DNA from 3 places in the Iodobacter sp. CM08 genome. Region 2 is predicted to be linked to each of the others. Evidence: predicted binding sites of a transcription regulator. Region 2 holds the regulator's gene; each other region holds the start of a gene.
The links. The regulator sigma-54, encoded in region 2, starts transcription at its own class of promoters, with help from an activator protein. The targets are predictions, from matches to a motif close to CTGGCACGCTTCATGCTT.
Positions count from the first base shown of each region.

Region 1 (5,744 bases), on a different contig from region 2:
TGCCTTACCGGTCACAATAAAATACAGCACGGTTGCGGCAACAATTCCGCCTAAAACTTGGGCAACGATATAAGGGATAAGTTGGTTGGCTGGGAAGCGCTTGGCAGCCCATAAACCAATCGAAACAGCAGGGTTTAGATGGCAGCCAGAAATATGGCCTATCGCGTAGGCCATGGTTAGAACGGTAAGACCAAAAGCTAAGGAAACACCTACAAAGCCAATTCCAAGGCTGGGGAAGGCTGCTGCTAATACAGCACTGCCGCAACCACCAAGTACTAACCAAAATGTGCCAATGAACTCTGCTGCATATTTATTCATTATTATATTTCCTTTCGATAAACTTTCAGGTCTAAAAGTGGCGAATGGTACAGGCTGCGATATAGCTTGGTATAGTGTGTAAGGTCACTTTGGGAGGTTGGTGTCTAGGTGGTCAATCGCTTTGCTCATAGCGAGGCTATTTTTATACGCTTACTTGGCAATGGGCCGGATTAATCAATGAATTTAAAACATGATCTTGCCATTGCCCTGCAATTTTTAAGTAAGAGCGTGCGTAGCCTTCTTTTTCAAAACCCAAGCGCAGTAATAGCTGAGCGCTACGCAGGTTACTCGGGATATGGTTGGCCATAATGCGGTGTAAATCCCGAGTGCTAAATAGATGCTCGATGGCGGTGCTGAGTGCTTCAAACATCAGCCCTTTGCCTTCAGCGCTGGCCGCGAGTGAGTAGCCCAGATGGCAGGCCATAAAAGGGCCTTGCACAATATTACTGAAGCTACATTGCCCTAACATTTCACCGCTGCTTTTATCTAATAAGGCCCAGTGAATTGCTGAGCCTTGCTGATATTGCAGCCGCGCATTTTCTAATCTGAGCTGCCAAGCGAATGCCGTAAAAAACTCCTCATCACGCAGCGGATCCCATGGGGCCAAGTGGGTGCGGTTTTGCTGCTGAAACCCCGCCCATAACTTGGCTTGCTTAGGGTCTGCTTGAACCAAGCTTAAACGCTCGGTTTGCAATGATTCGGGGGCTTTACGGCTAAAAATCATAGTGCGTCTTGTGGATTATTGGCGTGTAGTTTGGTTTCTAGCTCATTAATTCTGGCTTCTAACTCGTGCAATTTCTCACGGGTGCGTAGTAGTACTTCTTGTTGAATTTCGAACTCTTCACGTGTTACCAAATCCATTTTAGTAAAGGCCGATGCCATCATGGCGCGGGCGTTTTTTTCCATGTCTTTAGCGGGGCTGGAGGCAATCGCTTCAGAGATTTTGCTGGCGATTTCGTCAAAAAATTTGTCTTTTAACATGGTGTGGTGCTCCTTGTTTGATTGGGTTTTAGTTTAGCAGAAGCGGCTGTAATTAGGCTGGGTTGAGGTTTGTTTTACGTTTGCACAGCGTTGGGTGGTGCGCACTACTCTGGTGCAAAATTTAGTTGCAGTGCACCATAGAACGTCTATTGTTGGTGCATGGTTTTGCTAAGCCTCTGAAGTTTGGTTGATTTATTGCTTGGCATGCTTTGTGCTGATATGTGAGTACACCACCCTTTTAAAAGGAGCACCCCATGAAATTCGTGTCTGCGATTATTAAGCCGTTCAAGCTCGATGAAGTTCGCGAAGCCTTGTCTGAAATTGGCGTACAGGGTTTAACCGTTACCGAGGTGAAAGGTTTTGGCCGCCAAAAAGGGCATACCGAGTTGTATCGTGGCGCTGAATACGTGGTGGATTTTCTGCCTAAGGTGAAAGTAGAAGTGGCGATTGGTGATGATCAGCTAGAGCAAACGCTAGAAGTCATCGAAAAAGCCGCTAACACCGGCAAAATTGGCGATGGCAAAATTTTTGTATTTGATCTGCAGCACGTGGTGCGGATTAGAACGGGTGAAATTGGCGAAGCAGCCATCTAATAAAAACCGCAGGAGAGAGACGATGAAAAAAATATTTGCGGCACTCGCCCTCAGTGCGACAGCAGCTCAAGGCTTTGCTGCTGAAGTGGCGGCTTCTGTCCCCGTTGCTATCGTAGATACCATTAATAAAGGCGATAACGCGTGGATGTTTATCTCCACAGCGTTGGTTATTTTGATGTCTATACCTGGCCTTGCCCTATTTTATGGTGGCTTGGTTCGCTCTAAAAATATGTTATCGGTGCTGATGCAGGTGTTTTCTGTGTTTGCAATGATCTCCGTGCTGTGGGTGGTGTATGGCTACTCACTGGCGTTTACCGAGGGCAATGCTTTCTTTGGCTCCTTTAGCAAAGTCATGCTCAAAGGCGTGACTCCTGATTCGATTGCGGCCACCTTTAGCAAGGGCGTGGGGATTTCTGAGCTGATTTACATCGTGTTTCAAGGCGCATTTGCGGCGATTACCTGCTGCCTGATTGTGGGCGCGTTTGCTGAACGGGTGAAATTTGCGGCGGTGATGGCATTTTGCGCGATCTGGTTTACCTTCTCCTATCTGCCAATGGCCCATATGGTTTGGTATTGGACAGGGCCTGATGCTTATCTAACCCAAGCCGCTGCCGACACGGCCACGGCCACAGCGGGTTTTCTTTTTCAAAAAGGTGCACTTGATTTTGCTGGCGGCACGGTGGTGCATATCAATGCCGCCGTTGCAGGTTTGATTGGTGCAATTATGGTTGGTAAACGGATTGGTTTTGGCCGTGAAGCCATGACGCCACACAGCTTAACCATGACCATGATTGGTGCTTCATTGCTGTGGTTTGGTTGGTTTGGCTTTAATGCGGGCTCTGCTTTAGAAGCCAATGGCGTGGCGGCGCTGGCCTTTATTAATACTTGGTTGGCCACTGCTGCGGCGACGATGTCTTGGTTATTGGCCGAATGGATGCTCAAAGGCAAGCCTTCGCTGCTAGGCGCGGCATCAGGAGCGGTTGCTGGTTTGGTAGCCATTACACCTGCTTGCGGCTTTGTGGGTGTAGGCGGTGCTTTGGTGATCGGCTTGCTGGCTGGTGTGGTTTGCCTGTGGGGTGTGCATGGTTTGAAACGCATGATGGGTGCGGATGATGCCTTGGATGTGTTTGGTGTGCATGGCGTAGGTGGAATCTTGGGTGCCTTGCTCACTGCGGTGTTTGCATCGCCAGCGTTGGGTGGGGTGGGTATTTGGGATTATGTAGCGAATAAAATTGCTGCTGATTATTCTATTTTGGCCCAGCTTAAAATTCAGGCGATTGGTGTGGGTACAACGCTGATTTGGTCTGCAGTGGTGTCTATTATTGCTTTTAAACTGGTTGATTTGTTAATTGGCCTGCGCGTTCCAGAAGAAGAAGAGCGCGAAGGTTTAGATTTAACTAGCCATGGTGAAAAAGCATACAACTTTTAACAATAATTAAAACTATTCCGGGGAATTAATATCGTGTTATTCTCCGGATTGTAGTGCCAGTATGCTTATTTGTATTAAGGGTTTTATCAAACTACTAATTATCTCTCCTAAGGGTGATTCTGTTTGTTTAATACAAAGCATTCTGTGAAAAGCCCGCCGAGTAATTGGCGGGCTTTTCTACGTGCATTCATTATTGATACTAAGGTGTTTTGCTTAAGGGTAATGACTAGGGTGATTTAATTATTGGTGGGCTAAATAAAAATTTAGTGCTGCGTATAAAATTGTTTAATATCAGTTACTTATATTTATTGTATTGTTTTTTGCTCTGTGGCCATTTGTTTTTGGTATTTATACATTGCTTATTTTTTGTGGGTGAAAATTGCACCTATTTGATGCGCGCCTCTCAGTGTTGTTTTAGCCATAAGCGTATTCTTGCTATCGCCTAAATGGTGGCGTGTACAATTTGTTTTTTATGCAAAATATTGATTGCTCTGTTGATATGCATATTTGGTTTTATATTTGACTGAGCCATCATTAATCCAATGCCGTTCAGGCTGTTTTCCTTACAAAAATGCTGCTGATTATGTCTATTGCTCTAATAAACTAGTTAAATCATTTTTTAGAACCATACAACGTGCAGAATGGCTGAAACCCAATACTATTAACTTAAGCAATATGCCATTCGTAGGGCGGGTGCAAGCCCATATGCGCTAACTAAATTACATAGAGCCTGAACTGAGCATGAAATGGTGCTAAACCTTGAACCACAGAGGAAAAGCAGAGCACAGAGGACACAGAGAAAAGCACAAAACAGGGCTTTATTTTCTCTGTGAAACGCTGTGGGTCTCTGTGTTCTCTGTGGTTTAAGATTTAACCAGCTGATTCATATCATTATTTTTTTGCTTAGCGCACATGGGGTTGCACTCGCCTTACGATATTGATAATGAGTTTAAGTAAGAAACGGGGTATTTAATGCTCTGCTATTTTTCTTTTAATTGCCGCAACTCTGGCTTGTTTGATTTTTTCAGGAATCTGAGCTTTATCAGTACAGCTGAGGGCAATTTCACCGCTGTTTACCGTGTTGGCTGCAGCCAGTAGCTTGAGTAAGTGATCAGCCTGTGGGTAGTCGCAGTTTTCAAAACGGGTACGCCCACGTGCATCGGCAAGGCAGGCATTAAGCATCTCTTTAAAGCGCTCTGGCTTTCTGAAGGCATCGCAGCGCTGAAATACTTCTAGCACCGTAGCAGGGCGCAGCTGCAATGCTGTGTGGACATGAGTGTGCTCACGGCAAACTATTCTCGCTAAATCTCGGCAATCGCTGGTTACGCGTAGTCTTTCGCATAGGGCTTCAACCAGTGCCACACCGCGTGCTTCGTGGCCGATATGCCTTGGCAAAATATCGGCTGGCGTAATCGCCTTACCCAAATCATGGCAAAGTGCGGCAAAGCGAGTGGTGAGCGGCCAGTTTTGTGCGGCGGTGTAATCCAGCACCATCATGACATGCACGCCAGTATCTACTTCAGGATGATAGTCGGCACGCTGCGGCACGCCCCAGAGTGCATCGATTTCTGGTGCAATACGTGCCAGTGCACCGCAGCGGCGCAGCATTGCAAACATCTTAGATGGCGTGTTTTCCATCAGCCCTTTGGCAAATTCCTGCCAAACTCTTTCTGCTACCAGATGATCTACTTCGCCACTGGCTACCATGCCTTGCATCAAGATGAGCGTTTCTGGCGCCACATCAAAGCCAAAACGTGCAGCAAAACGGGCGAGGCGCAAAATACGTACTGGGTCTTCACTAAAGGCGGGGGAGACGTGGCGTAATAGTTTAGCTTTAAGATCAGCTTGGCCGTTGAAGGGATCGGTGAGCAGGCCGTGTTCATCCTCGGCCATTGCATTGATGGTGAGGTCGCGCCGCAGCAAGTCTTCTTCTAAAGTAACATCTTCGCTTGCAAATACGGTAAAGCCTTTGTAACCATGGCCTGATTTGCGCTCGGTACGGGCTAGGGCATATTCTTGATGAGTTTTGGGGTGTAAAAAGACAGGGAAGTCTTTACCAACGGGCGTGTAGCCTTGTGCTTGCATGGCTTCTGCTGTGCTGCCTACTACCACCCAGTCGATATCTTTAACGGCAAGCCCTAGCAATCTGTCCCTTACAGCACCGCCTACGCGATAAACCTTCATTGATCTTTCCTTAGAATTTTTAAGCATTTTAATTGCTAATGATCCAGCCGTTACAATCAATCATCAATCTGATTTCAAGGAGGCTTATGAAAATCGCCAATAGCATTACCGATCTGATCGGCAATACGCCCTTAGTGAAGTTAAACCGCATTGCTGCAGCAAGTGGGGCAACGATCGTCGCTAAGCTGGAGTTTTTTAACCCATCGCATTCAGTAAAAGACCGCATCGCTGTGGCTATG
Region 1 is NZ_JAWQUO010000001.1:61,085-66,828, forward strand. It holds gene aqpZ (aquaporin Z) at 1-318, opposite strand, end outside; gene rimJ (ribosomal protein S5-alanine N-acetyltransferase) at 461-1,042, opposite strand; gene R6242_RS00305 (accessory factor UbiK family protein) at 1,039-1,299, opposite strand; gene glnK (P-II family nitrogen regulator) at 1,554-1,892, shown strand; gene R6242_RS00315 (ammonium transporter) at 1,915-3,321, shown strand; gene R6242_RS00320 (multifunctional CCA addition/repair protein) at 4,291-5,505, opposite strand; gene cysK (cysteine synthase A) at 5,592-5,744, shown strand, end outside.
Region 1: glnK (P-II family nitrogen regulator) is a predicted target of sigma-54. The motif match lies at 1,499-1,516, and genes of this name have one in related genera.

Region 2 (5,744 bases):
GACAGCTATTGTAGCGCCGTCGCTTGAAAACAAAAACGGGAACCCGAATAAACCGGTTCCCGCTAAGGTGAAAGAAATCGCTTTATTCAGCGCTAGGTTGATGCTGTTTAATGGATTCGTTGCGATGATCCATTGATTTTTCTTTGTGCTTTACAACTTGACGATCAAGTTTATCTGCCAAAAGATCAATCGCTGCATACATATTTTCATCCGTTGCTTCAACGTGGATATCGCGTCCGCGAACATGAACGGTAGCTTCAACTTGGTGTTGCAGTTTCTCCACGGAGAGGATGATATTTACATCAATCACATTATCAAAGTGCCTGATAACCCGCTCCATCTTACTGTTCACGTACTCACGGATCGATGGGGTTACTTCAAGATGATGGCCACTGATATTCAAATTCATAGGGTTACTCCTTCCGTTGGGGCCTTACAAACTTTTGCGCTGACTTACTGGGTAAATCTGCAACGCCTCACGGTATTTAGCAACGGTACGACGCGCTACCACAATACCTTGGGCGGATAATGCTTCTGCCAATACGCTATCACTTAAAGGTTTTTTCTTATCTTCTTGCTGCACCATCTGCTTTATTAAAGCTTTGATAGCGGTTGCAGAACATTCACCACCGGCGTCTGTGTCTACATGGCTACCAAAAAAATACTTAAACTCATACAAACCACGCGGCGTTAACATGTATTTTTGCGTGGTGACTCTAGAAATAGTTGATTCGTGTAAATCGAGCTCTTCTGCAATATCCCTGAGTACCAAGGGCCGCATTGCCACTTCACCATGTTCAAAAAATGCCCGCTGCCGCTCTACAATCGCTGTTGCTACTCGTAAAATTGTTTCAAAACGCTGCTGCACACTTTTTACTAACCAACGTGCTTCTTGTAGCTCGCGGGCTAAATGAGCGCCGTCGCCTTTCTGTAAGATATCTGCATAAAGCCGGTTAACGCGTAATTTTGGCATGGATGCATCATGCAATCTAACCCGCCAAACCCCACGTACTTTTTGCACAACCACATCGGGGCTTACATATCTTGGCGAGGTTACAGACCACTGTGCGCTCGGCCTTGGGTTTAAACTTACAATTAATTCTTGTGCGGCTTTTAGCTCAGCATCCTCGCATTTAAAGGCTCGTTTAAGCTTAGTGTAGTCCCGTCCAGCTAATAAATCGAGTGAATTTTGGGCAATCTTCAAGGCTAAATCTTTAGCGGCACTCGGCGGTTTTTGGCGCAACTGTAAGCATAATGAATCGGCAGTATCCCGAGCACCAACGCCTAAGGGCTCTAAGTGCTGTAAGCGGACTAAAGCAATCTTTAAGTCATCAAGTTCGAGTTCATAATCTTGGATAAGTTCCTCTGGCAGCTGAGAATAGACTTCATCTAAGGGCTGGGAAAGGAAACCATCATCATCCAAAGCTTCAATCAACATCAATAACAAAGACTTATCCCGATGCGGTAGCTGCAGCAGGCCTGCTTGCTGTAGCAGGTATTCACGTAAATCTAGATCACGCGCAATATTGGTGGCGGGGTCAAAATCATCATCGTCATCTGAGCCACCATGACTCGTACCCTCCCAGCGCAAACCATCATCATCCCCACCCATTTCCCACTGTGGCTCGGGCTGCTCAACTTCCCCTGCGGGGGCTTCCTCGCCACGCTCCAGCAAAGGGTTGTCATTTAGGTACTGCTCAAGCTCTTGCTGAAACTCAAGCGTAGAAAGCTGCAGCAGCTTAATAGCCTGCTGCAATTGTGGCGTGAGGTTTAGTTGCTGGGAAAGCCGCAGCTGCAGGGTTTGTTTCATTTACATACGGAAATGTTCACCGAGATACACTCGACGCACACTTTCATTAGCCACAATATCTTTTGGAACACCTGACGCCATCACCGCACCTTCCGAGATGATGTAAGCACGATCACAAATACCTAAGGTTTCACGCACATTATGATCAGTGATGAGCACACCGATTCCACGTTGCTTTAAAAAACCAATAATACGTTGAATATCCATCACGGCAATCGGGTCTACCCCTGCAAATGGCTCATCCAGCAAGATAAAGCGTGGGTTTGCTGCAAGTGCGCGGGCAATTTCTACCCGCCGCCGCTCACCACCTGATAAGCCCATCGCACCAGCATCCCGCAAATGGGCAATATGTAAATCATTGAGCAGCTCATTGAGGCGAGTATCAATCTCAACACGATTTTTGCAATGCAGCTCTAGCACTGCAGTAATGTTTTGCGCCACCGTCATTTTACGAAAGATAGATGCTTCCTGAGGCAAATAACCTAAACCTCGCCGTGCCCGCTGATGAATGGGTAAATGGCCGATATCCTCGCCATCGAGCATAATCCGCCCGCCATTCATCGCAACTAAACCCACCAACATATAAAAGCTAGTGGTTTTGCCCGCGCCATTAGGGCCTAGCAAGCCAACCACTTCGCCACTAGAAATTTCCATAGTGACATCACGCACTACGGTACGTTTGCCGTAGCGCTTTTCTAGCTGTTCTGCGCGTAAAGAACTACTCATGGAGCGGGAGCCTTTTTCGGATTGATCACGATATTCACCCTGCCACCTTCTGTTTTACTCTGCGCTTGGTAGGCTTCATTGTTTAGATCGTAAGTGATTAAATCGCTATAAATTTGATCTTCGCCCCGCTTCACCCAAGCTTTATCCAACAACTTAAGAATGCCAGTACGCCCGTCGTAATCAAAGCGCTGTGCCTCTGCATCTACCCACTCGTTACCACCATCCATTTTTTGCCGAAACCGCACGGGGCTGCCATTGCCTGTCACAAACTGGTTGCCCGCTTCATCTTGGCGCACGGAGAGTTTATCTCCACGAATGCTGAGCGTACCTTGAGTCAGCACCACATCATTAGTACAGACGCTAGCCTGCGTTTTTTGATTCATCACACAATTTGCAGCGGCGATTTTAATAGGTTTTTCGCGGTCGGTTTTTTCTGCATGCACGGGGCTAGCAAGCAAAAACAGTAATACGGTGTTAAGGGTTACGAAGCGGTTCATAGCTCATCCTGACTTTAGATTTAAGTTCCAGTGTTTCGGTATTAGAATTAGCAATAAAACCCACCGACTCAACAACGTAAGTGCCCATTACGGCACGGGCGGGGGCATCTGAGCTGGCAATGCCCTGCTGTGGTAAAACCTGCATATCTCGGCCATTAATGACTAACTCGGCCTGTGTGCCACTGGCAGCGCGCACCATTTTAACCGGCCCAGGAAACCAAACCTCACTACCACGCTTAATTGACTTAGCCCGCTCGCCAGTCACATCCAAACGGGGTTGTTCTGGCGCGGTATAGCGCAAATGAGGATTTTCTAGCCAGGTGATATCACCCGCAGGTAAGTGAGAAACATGAGTGGCAGTAAGCTGGGAAACAGGGCGGCCATCCTCTCCAAAACGCACAGCGGTGGCTCTATCAACCAACATGTCTGGTTGATCAGAATTCACCGCGTATGCCGCACTAGGCAAGGTAGCCGCTCTATCAAGCAACCAAGTTAACCCGCCCAGCAGCAACACCAAAGCCAAGGGCAGCAGGCGAGTAGTACCACGAACAGCCATTAGGCGAGGTACGGCGCCATAGCGGCATCAAATGTGCCTTGCGCCTGCATTAGATATTCACAGACTTCACGCACAGCACCACGGCCGCCTTGGCTACCGCTAATGTAATGAGCATGTTTACGCACTAATTGTGGAGAATCAGGCACGGCTACGGCAAAGGCCACTCTACGCATCACGGGCAAATCGATCACATCATCACCCATATAACCGCAGGCATCCGCGCTAAGGCCAGCAACCTTTAATAGCTCTTCAAAGCTTGCGCCTTTATCGTGAGCGCCTTGATAGAGGTAGTCTACACCCAAGTCTTTGGCGCGTTTTTCAACCAGCTTAGAAGTGCGGCCGGTAATAATGGCTAGCTTTACCCCGCTGGTGCTCAACATTTTTAAACCATGGCCATCTAGTGAGTTAAATGCTTTTAACTCTTCACCACTATCGCTGTAAAACAGGCTGCCATCGGTCATTACACCATCAACATCAAAAATCATTAAGCGAACCGCTTTGGCTTTATCTGTCATTATTTTTCCTTTATTCATCCCTGATTATGTCTCTTGCTCAAGCAAACTCAAAAAAGAGCGTTTGTAGTAACCTTACAGAAGCATAAATAATCTCATGCCTTCGGTAAGCTCAGGTTTAACGGCTAAATTTGAATCTGAGACATAAGGGAACCTCGAAAAACCCATCTTTCGTCATAATACTGCGTTGCGCTTTAAAAAAATCTCCTTACATATCAAACATATGCAGCGTCGATTTTTTTAAAACGCGCCTTGTCTTATTTAGAAATATAGGTTTTCGAGGCCCCCATAAGCCGCTTTTTATTTACTGATTTTGCTGATGTTAAACGACACGGGCGCGAAGTAGGTCATGCATATTGATCGCACCGACCAATACTCCAGCTTCTAGCACCAATAAACCATTGACGCGGCGTGCGTCCATTTGCTGCACCGCTTCGGCGGCTAATTTGTGCGATTCAATCGTTGCCGGTGCTAAAGTCATCACCGTTGATACGGGAGTATCACGCACATCGACGCCCTGATCCAGTGCACGGCGCAAATCGCCATCGGTAAATATTCCGAGCAGCTTACCTGCAGCATCCACCACGGCGGTCATTCCCATGCCTTTCTTGCTAATTTCTAACAGGGCATCGCGCAGTAATACATCTTGCTGCACCACGGGCAAAGCGTCACCGGTATGCATTAGATCGCGTACCAGCACCAATAAGCGCCGCCCTAAGCTCCCACCTGGGTGGGACAAAGCAAAGTCTTCAGCCTGAAAGCCACGTGCCTCTATGAGCGCTACCGCCAGCGCATCACCCAAGGCCAATGCGGCGGTAGTACTTGCCGTTGGGGCAAGGTTCAACGGGCAAGCCTCTTGTGTAACCCCTGAATCTAAATGCACGTCCGCTTGCTTGCTTAAAGTAGATTGCTCATTACCCGTCATGGCGATCAAGGGGATGCCTAAACGCTTCAGGCTAGGTAACAAAGCAATCACTTCGTCACTTTCTCCTGAATTAGACAAGGCCAGCACCACATCGCTGCGAGTAATCATGCCTAAATCGCCATGCGCGGCTTCAGAAGGATGAATAAAAAAAGCCGGAGTGCCCGTGCTGGCCATCGTGGCGGCTATTTTTTTAGCGATATGGCCTGATTTGCCAATACCAAGCACGATGACACGCCCTTGGCAGGCTAGAATCAACTCACAGGCAGTGACAAAACTGGGATTGAGTCGATCGGCCAGAGCAAAAACAGCTTCGGCCTCAACCCGCAATACGCGCTTGGCGCAGTCGAGGATAGATTGGGCATTTTTCATATGCGCGAAAGTATAAGAGATGCAGCCCCTCTCCCGCCACCTGCGTCTTCTGGCAATATGCCAATCAAGATCAATAATGGTGCATAAAACTTATGCACCACCCAGTATTTAAGGTAAACAAGGGATAGGGAGGGAGTACGCAATCAAGCTAGTATTTAAATCAATCCCCCTAAGGTCTGTTGACGTTTCATTCACGGCTGTGTTCGCTGCAGTTTTGGGGCTGAACAAGGCTAGCAAAGCCAAATACACATGGTCAGTAAAATGCACTCAACGCCCCCAAGCCACTGCTTAGCAGTAGGATAAAGCCAACCAGCCATTCGCCATTTCCTTCGAGCCCTATGTCCATCCA
Region 2 is NZ_JAWQUO010000052.1:7,036-12,779, reverse strand. It holds gene hpf (ribosome hibernation-promoting factor, HPF/YfiA family) at 83-409, opposite strand; gene R6242_RS20375 (RNA polymerase factor sigma-54) at 434-1,810, opposite strand; gene lptB (LPS export ABC transporter ATP-binding protein) at 1,811-2,536, opposite strand; gene lptA (lipopolysaccharide transport periplasmic protein LptA) at 2,533-3,033, opposite strand; gene lptC (LPS export ABC transporter periplasmic protein LptC) at 3,011-3,589, opposite strand; gene kdsC (3-deoxy-manno-octulosonate-8-phosphatase KdsC) at 3,589-4,104, opposite strand; gene R6242_RS20350 (KpsF/GutQ family sugar-phosphate isomerase) at 4,424-5,395, opposite strand; gene R6242_RS20345 (monovalent cation:proton antiporter-2 (CPA2) family protein) at 5,734-5,744, shown strand, end outside.

Region 3 (5,744 bases), on a different contig from region 2:
TAGTGCAGTTTTTTCCACACACGATTGCTACGCTGTATGCGGGGCAAGATCAGGCCTTGATTCAGTCCGCCAGCCAAGCCTTACAGCTCCACCTGTTTGCCCTGCCTTTTGATGGCGTGATTATTGTGGGGGTGATTGGCTTGCAAGCCATGGCACTCACACGTTTATCGCTATTTGGCACCCTAGGCAAAACCTTAGCCTTAATTCCAGCGTTATGGCTGATGCCACAGTGGTGGGGAGTGAGCGGCGTCTACACCGCACTGCCCGTAGTGAATGTTGCCATCGGCATAGTAATTAGCGGGGTATTATGGCGTGAGCTAAGGCGGCTAAAAAATATAAACAGCTAGCTTGCTGCTAAGCCGTATAAAACCAAAGATTGCTATCCTCTGATGGGCTTTATTTCACTCGCCTACAAGCTGGGTCTATTCAGGGGTATATCTTTTAACAATACACAGCAAGCCAATGGCATAATTTGCGTTTATTAATTATGAATTAAGATTTCCAATATGACACACACGGTTCGCTACGCCCATTTAGATGATATAAATCAACTCGCCCCTTTGTTTGATGCCTATCGCGTGTTCTATCAGCAAGAAAGCCATTTGCAAATAGCCTATAATTTTTTGCAGCAACGCTTAGCACTCAATGAAAGCGTCATTTTAATCGCCACAAACGCTAATAATGATGCCATTGGCTTTATCCAACTCTATCCATCATTCTGCTCAATTAGCGCGAAAAGAATTTGGATCTTATCCGATCTATTTGTCAGTGAAGCCGCCCGTGGGCAAAGGGTTTCAAGTGCATTAATGGAAAAAGCACGTTTGCATGCATTGCAAACCAGTGCAATTAGACTTGAATTATCCACAGCGCATACAAATAATAGAGCACAAGCACTATACGAATCATTAGGCTATCAGCTTGATATCACTTACCGCTACTATGCCTTAGAGATTCAGTAAGTCCACAAGCATAGGCTTTATACCAATATCTGGCTTATCAACTCGATAAGACCAACTGTTATTACAGCTTAGCCATTCAAGTAAACCCACCCGCGTAGCACATAGCCAGCACAAGATTTACACCCATCACTGATTGATCTATTTAATGGTACTTATCGCTATTCCCTCTATAAATCAATGATTAACCCGCATAAAAGCAAAAGCAAGAGGTAGAATATGGCCTCTTGCACTTGCCTTGAGCGATGATCATGACCATTCGAGCCGTTGTATTTGATTTTGGTGGTGTTTTATTTGATTGGAATCCCGACTATCTTTATCGCAAGCTAATCAGCGATGAAGAAGAGCGAAAATTCTTCTTAAGCCACGTTTGCAATGGTGAATGGAATATCGAGCAAGATCGTGGCCGCACATGGGCTGATGCAATCGCCATCAAACAAGCCGAGTTTCCCGAGTACAGTGATTTGATCGCGGCATTTTATAGCCGCTGGCATGAAACGCTACGAGGCACTTTACCTGATGGCGTGGCCCTGATGGAACGATTAGAATCAGCTAATATTGCACTCTACGGCCTGACCAATTGGTCAGATGAAACCTTCCCCTACGCTTGGGAGCACTTTCCACTGCTACACCGCTTTAAAGATATTGTGGTGTCTGGGCGCTTAGGCTTAATCAAACCTGACCCAGCTATTTATCAGGCCATGTTTGAACGTATTCACTTACCTGACTTGCAGCCTAATGAGCTGGTGTTTATTGACGATGTCGCCAAAAATGCCCACGCAGCAAGCCAACTGGGCTGGCATGGTATTCACCATATCAATGCCAATGAAACTGCAAAGCAACTCCAGCAACTAGGTTTAAAATTTTAATGAAGCCAATCACTAAACCACGAATCAGCATTTTATATTGCACTCGATGCAATTGGTTACTACGCTCAGCATGGCTGGCCCAAGAGCTGCTTTCATGCTTCGCTGACGAGGTAGGGGAGGTCGCCTTGCAACCCGGTACTGGCGGCCTTTTTATTGTGCAGTGTATGGATACCATCATTTGGGATAGAAGAATCGAAGGGCGTTTTCCTGAATCTAAAGAACTAAAACAGCGCATTCGAGATTTAATTGCCCCAGAAAAAGCCTTGGGCCATAGTGATACCAAGCGCAATTAATCCAGCAATCATGAAGCATTGTATTTATTCTTGATTTAAGCGCTACCTCAACCCAGTTTTGCTAAGCGCTTGCTTGCTAGACGACTTACTAACTGATGTTACGCACAAGCGTGTTTAGTCTACGAAAAAAAGAAAGAAATACGCATGACTTTGGCTTAATTTACTTTCCTTTTTATGAGGCTAGTAAGTGCTTAATTTAAATCGATGATCATTTAAATTGAGCAATAGGTGATTGCAACGCGCCATCTGTTCGTGTTTTATGTGATTTTCGTGGACTACGCATTTTTTAATCTTACTGCGTAACATCCGTTACTAAACTACTTTAAACCTGTCTGTGTTAAGTTACGCCCATGCTTAAGTCTCTGCTTATTACCCTTGCCTGCCTTGCCCCACTGGCTCACGCCGATATTTATAAATATGTGGACGAACACGGCAATGTCACCTTTTCTAATATCCCCATGCGCAACGCACAACGCATCTTGGCCGAGCCTGGAGCCTTGATTCCTGCCCCTCGTTCGCGAGGCAATGCCGGCCCTAAGGAGCGCAGCCCACAAATAGCAACGCCGGGCAACTTTCCACGCGTGGATGCCGCTACGCAAAAAAGCCGTGATAGTAACCGCCAGTTGATCCTTAACGAAGAGCTAGCTAGCGAGCAAAAAAACCTGACCGATGCGCGTCGTCAACTCGCAGAAGCAGAAAATACTAAATCTGCCGAAGAAAAAGCCAGTCCGCAAAAGTATGTAGAAAAAATGGGCCGCATCCGCAATAACATGATTCTGCACGAAAAAAATATCAGCGCCTTACAATCTGAAATTAGCCGCTTGCGCTAAACTTTCCCAGTATCTACGCACCATCTACACCAGCAACGCACCACACTGGTGCGCTGCTGGTGTATGCTGATTGATAATCTCACCAACAATAGCCCCATCTAGCAGCCTCCCGAACATCGCTAACGCCGGATATTAGCTGGCCCGCAAATTGCTAGAACCCTATAGATAACGATCTACAGAGACAAGCCGCCATGAGCTATACCGCCTTCTCCGGTCTTGAGTTTCTGGACGATGCTGTCATTGCCGTTGCTGCAGACAGCACGCTGGTTTACGTTAACCCTGCTGCAACCGATCTGCTAGGCTTGCGCCAAGATGATATAGGTATGACATTATCGGCCTGTTTAGAGCCGCACAGCCCGATTGTGAGTGCTGTGATTACCGCCTGCACCGAAAACATCAGCATCACCGAGCACGAGCTTTTGCTCTCTACCAATCACGGCGATGTTTATGTCACACTCACCGCCAGCCCCATCGAAACCAGTGCAGCCGCAGCATTGGTTGAGATTCGGCAGATGGATCAGCAGCGCAAAATTGTGAATGAAGCACGCTTGCAAGCACAGCAACAAGCCAATCGCGAGCTGATTCGCAATCTAGCCCATGAAATAAAAAACCCCTTGGGGGGTATTCGAGGCGCTGCGCAACTGCTCTCTGTTGAGCTTGCCAGCCCAGCCCTAAAAGAATATACCCAAGTGATTATCGAGGAATCTCAGCGCTTACAAAGGCTGCTTGATCGCTTACTTACCCCGCATCGCCTACCTAAGCTAACCGAGCTAAATATCCATGAGGTATTAGAGCGTGTACGTAGCCTAGCCCTTGCCGAAACACCAAACGGCCTAGCGGTAAAGCGCGATTACGATACCAGCCTGCCAAATCTAATCGCCGATCAAGAACAGCTGATTCAAGCGGTGCTGAATATTGTTCGCAATGCCGTGCAAGCCATGGCGGGCGTAGGTGAGATTTTTTTGCGCACACGGATTGCACGGCAGGTCACGCTGAATCGCCGCCGTTTTCCGCTGGCCCTACAAATTCAAATTATTGATAACGGCCCAGGGATTCCTGAATCGCTAAAAGAAACCCTATTCTATCCATTGGTATCTGGCCGTCCAGGCGGCACTGGGATTGGCCTTCATCTTGCGCATACCTTTGTGATCCAGCACCACGGCACCATTGAATTTGAAAGCCGCCCCGGCCTTACCTGCTTTAGCCTGCTACTGCCACTGAATGGCTGGCAAGACGCACATTAACTGATGTTACGCAGCAATAAATAACACAAGGAAACCCCATGAGTGCTGTCTGGATTATTGATGATGACCGATCGATTCGTTGGGTGTTTGAAAAGGCCTTAGCGCGCGAAAACATCTCGCATGCCAGCTTTGCCTCGGCCACCGAAGCACTGGCAAAACTCTCCCAAGAACAACCACAAGCCATCGTTTGCGATATCCGCATGCCTGGCGAATCTGGATTGCAGTTTTTAGATATTGTGAAACGCGACTGGCCCGATTTACCCGTCATTATCATGACCGCCCATTCAGATCTAGACAGCGCCGTATCCGCCTTTCAAGGCGGGGCATTTGAATATATGCCCAAGCCTTTCGATGTTGATCAAGCCATCGACTTGATACGCCGCGCTATCCAAGAAAGCGAAAGATTTACCCATCAAGTAGGCGGCCCAATTGAGGCCGTTTCACCCGCGCCAGAAATCCTGGGGCAAGCCCCCGCCATGCAAGATGTATTTAGGGCGATTGGCCGCCTCAGCCAATCTGCTGCCACGGTGTTGATTACTGGCGAATCAGGTAGCGGTAAAGAACTAGTAGCCCGCGCCTTGCACCGCCATAGCCCACGCTCTGCTAAACCCTTTGTGGCGATTAACACCGCTGCGATTCCTAAAGATTTGCTGGAGTCCGAATTATTTGGCCATGAGCGTGGCGCATTTACGGGTGCAGACGCTCGCCGCCAAGGCCGCTTTGAGCAGGCTGAAAATGGCACCTTGTTCTTAGATGAAATCGGCGATATGCCCTCCGAGCTGCAAACCCGCTTACTGCGGGTGCTATCCGATGGCTTTTATTACCGCGTAGGTGGGCATCAGCCGATTAAAGCCAATGTGCGGGTGATTGCGGCTACACATCAACATTTAGAAGAGCGCGTTAAACAAGGGCAGTTTCGAGAAGATTTATTCCACCGCTTGAATGTGATCCGCTTGCGCCTGCCTGCGCTGCGGGAAAGAAGCGAAGATATCCCCCTGCTCGCGCGTTATTTTTTGAGTAAATCGGCCGCAGAGCTGGGCATTGAAGCCAAGCGCCTAACGGATGACGCCATGAACAAACTGGCCGCATTTAGTTTTCCTGGCAATGTGCGCCAGCTAGAAAACCTCTGCCACTGGATTACCGTGATGGCACCGGGTGCCTTAGTGCAAGCAGGCGATCTTCCGCCAGAATTAAGCACAGACGCGGGTGAAATCCAATTACGCGGCGGGGATTGGTTAAGCCATTTAGGCGCAGAAATGAGCATGCGTTTAAGCCGAGGTGATAGCCGCATCCTCGACGAAATGACCCCCGCCTTTGAGCGCATGGTGATTGAGCGCGCCTTGGCCCACACCGGAGGAAAACGCATCGAAGCTGCTGAGTTACTCGGCTGGGGACGCAATACCCTAACGCGTAAAATTCAAGAGCTAGGCATGGAACACAGCTAATTTAGGGCGCTATTTGCTGCGCCCTTTTGATCAAGCAAGCCTATTAATTACCTGTAGGCACAATGGTATCGCCGCTTAAGCGCACACGATCACCTTGGCTAAATTGT
Region 3 is NZ_JAWQUO010000002.1:163,943-169,686, reverse strand. It holds gene R6242_RS01695 (MATE family efflux transporter) at 1-347, shown strand, start outside; gene R6242_RS01690 (GNAT family N-acetyltransferase) at 507-959, shown strand; gene R6242_RS01685 (HAD family hydrolase) at 1,208-1,825, shown strand; gene R6242_RS01680 (SelT/SelW/SelH family protein) at 1,825-2,118, shown strand; gene R6242_RS01675 (DUF4124 domain-containing protein) at 2,469-2,948, shown strand; gene glnL (nitrogen regulation protein NR(II)) at 3,140-4,192, shown strand; gene ntrC (nitrogen regulation protein NR(I)) at 4,231-5,637, shown strand; gene R6242_RS01660 (glycine zipper 2TM domain-containing protein) at 5,681-5,744, opposite strand, start outside.
Region 3: glnL (nitrogen regulation protein NR(II)) is a predicted target of sigma-54. The motif match lies at 3,085-3,102, and genes of this name have one in related genera.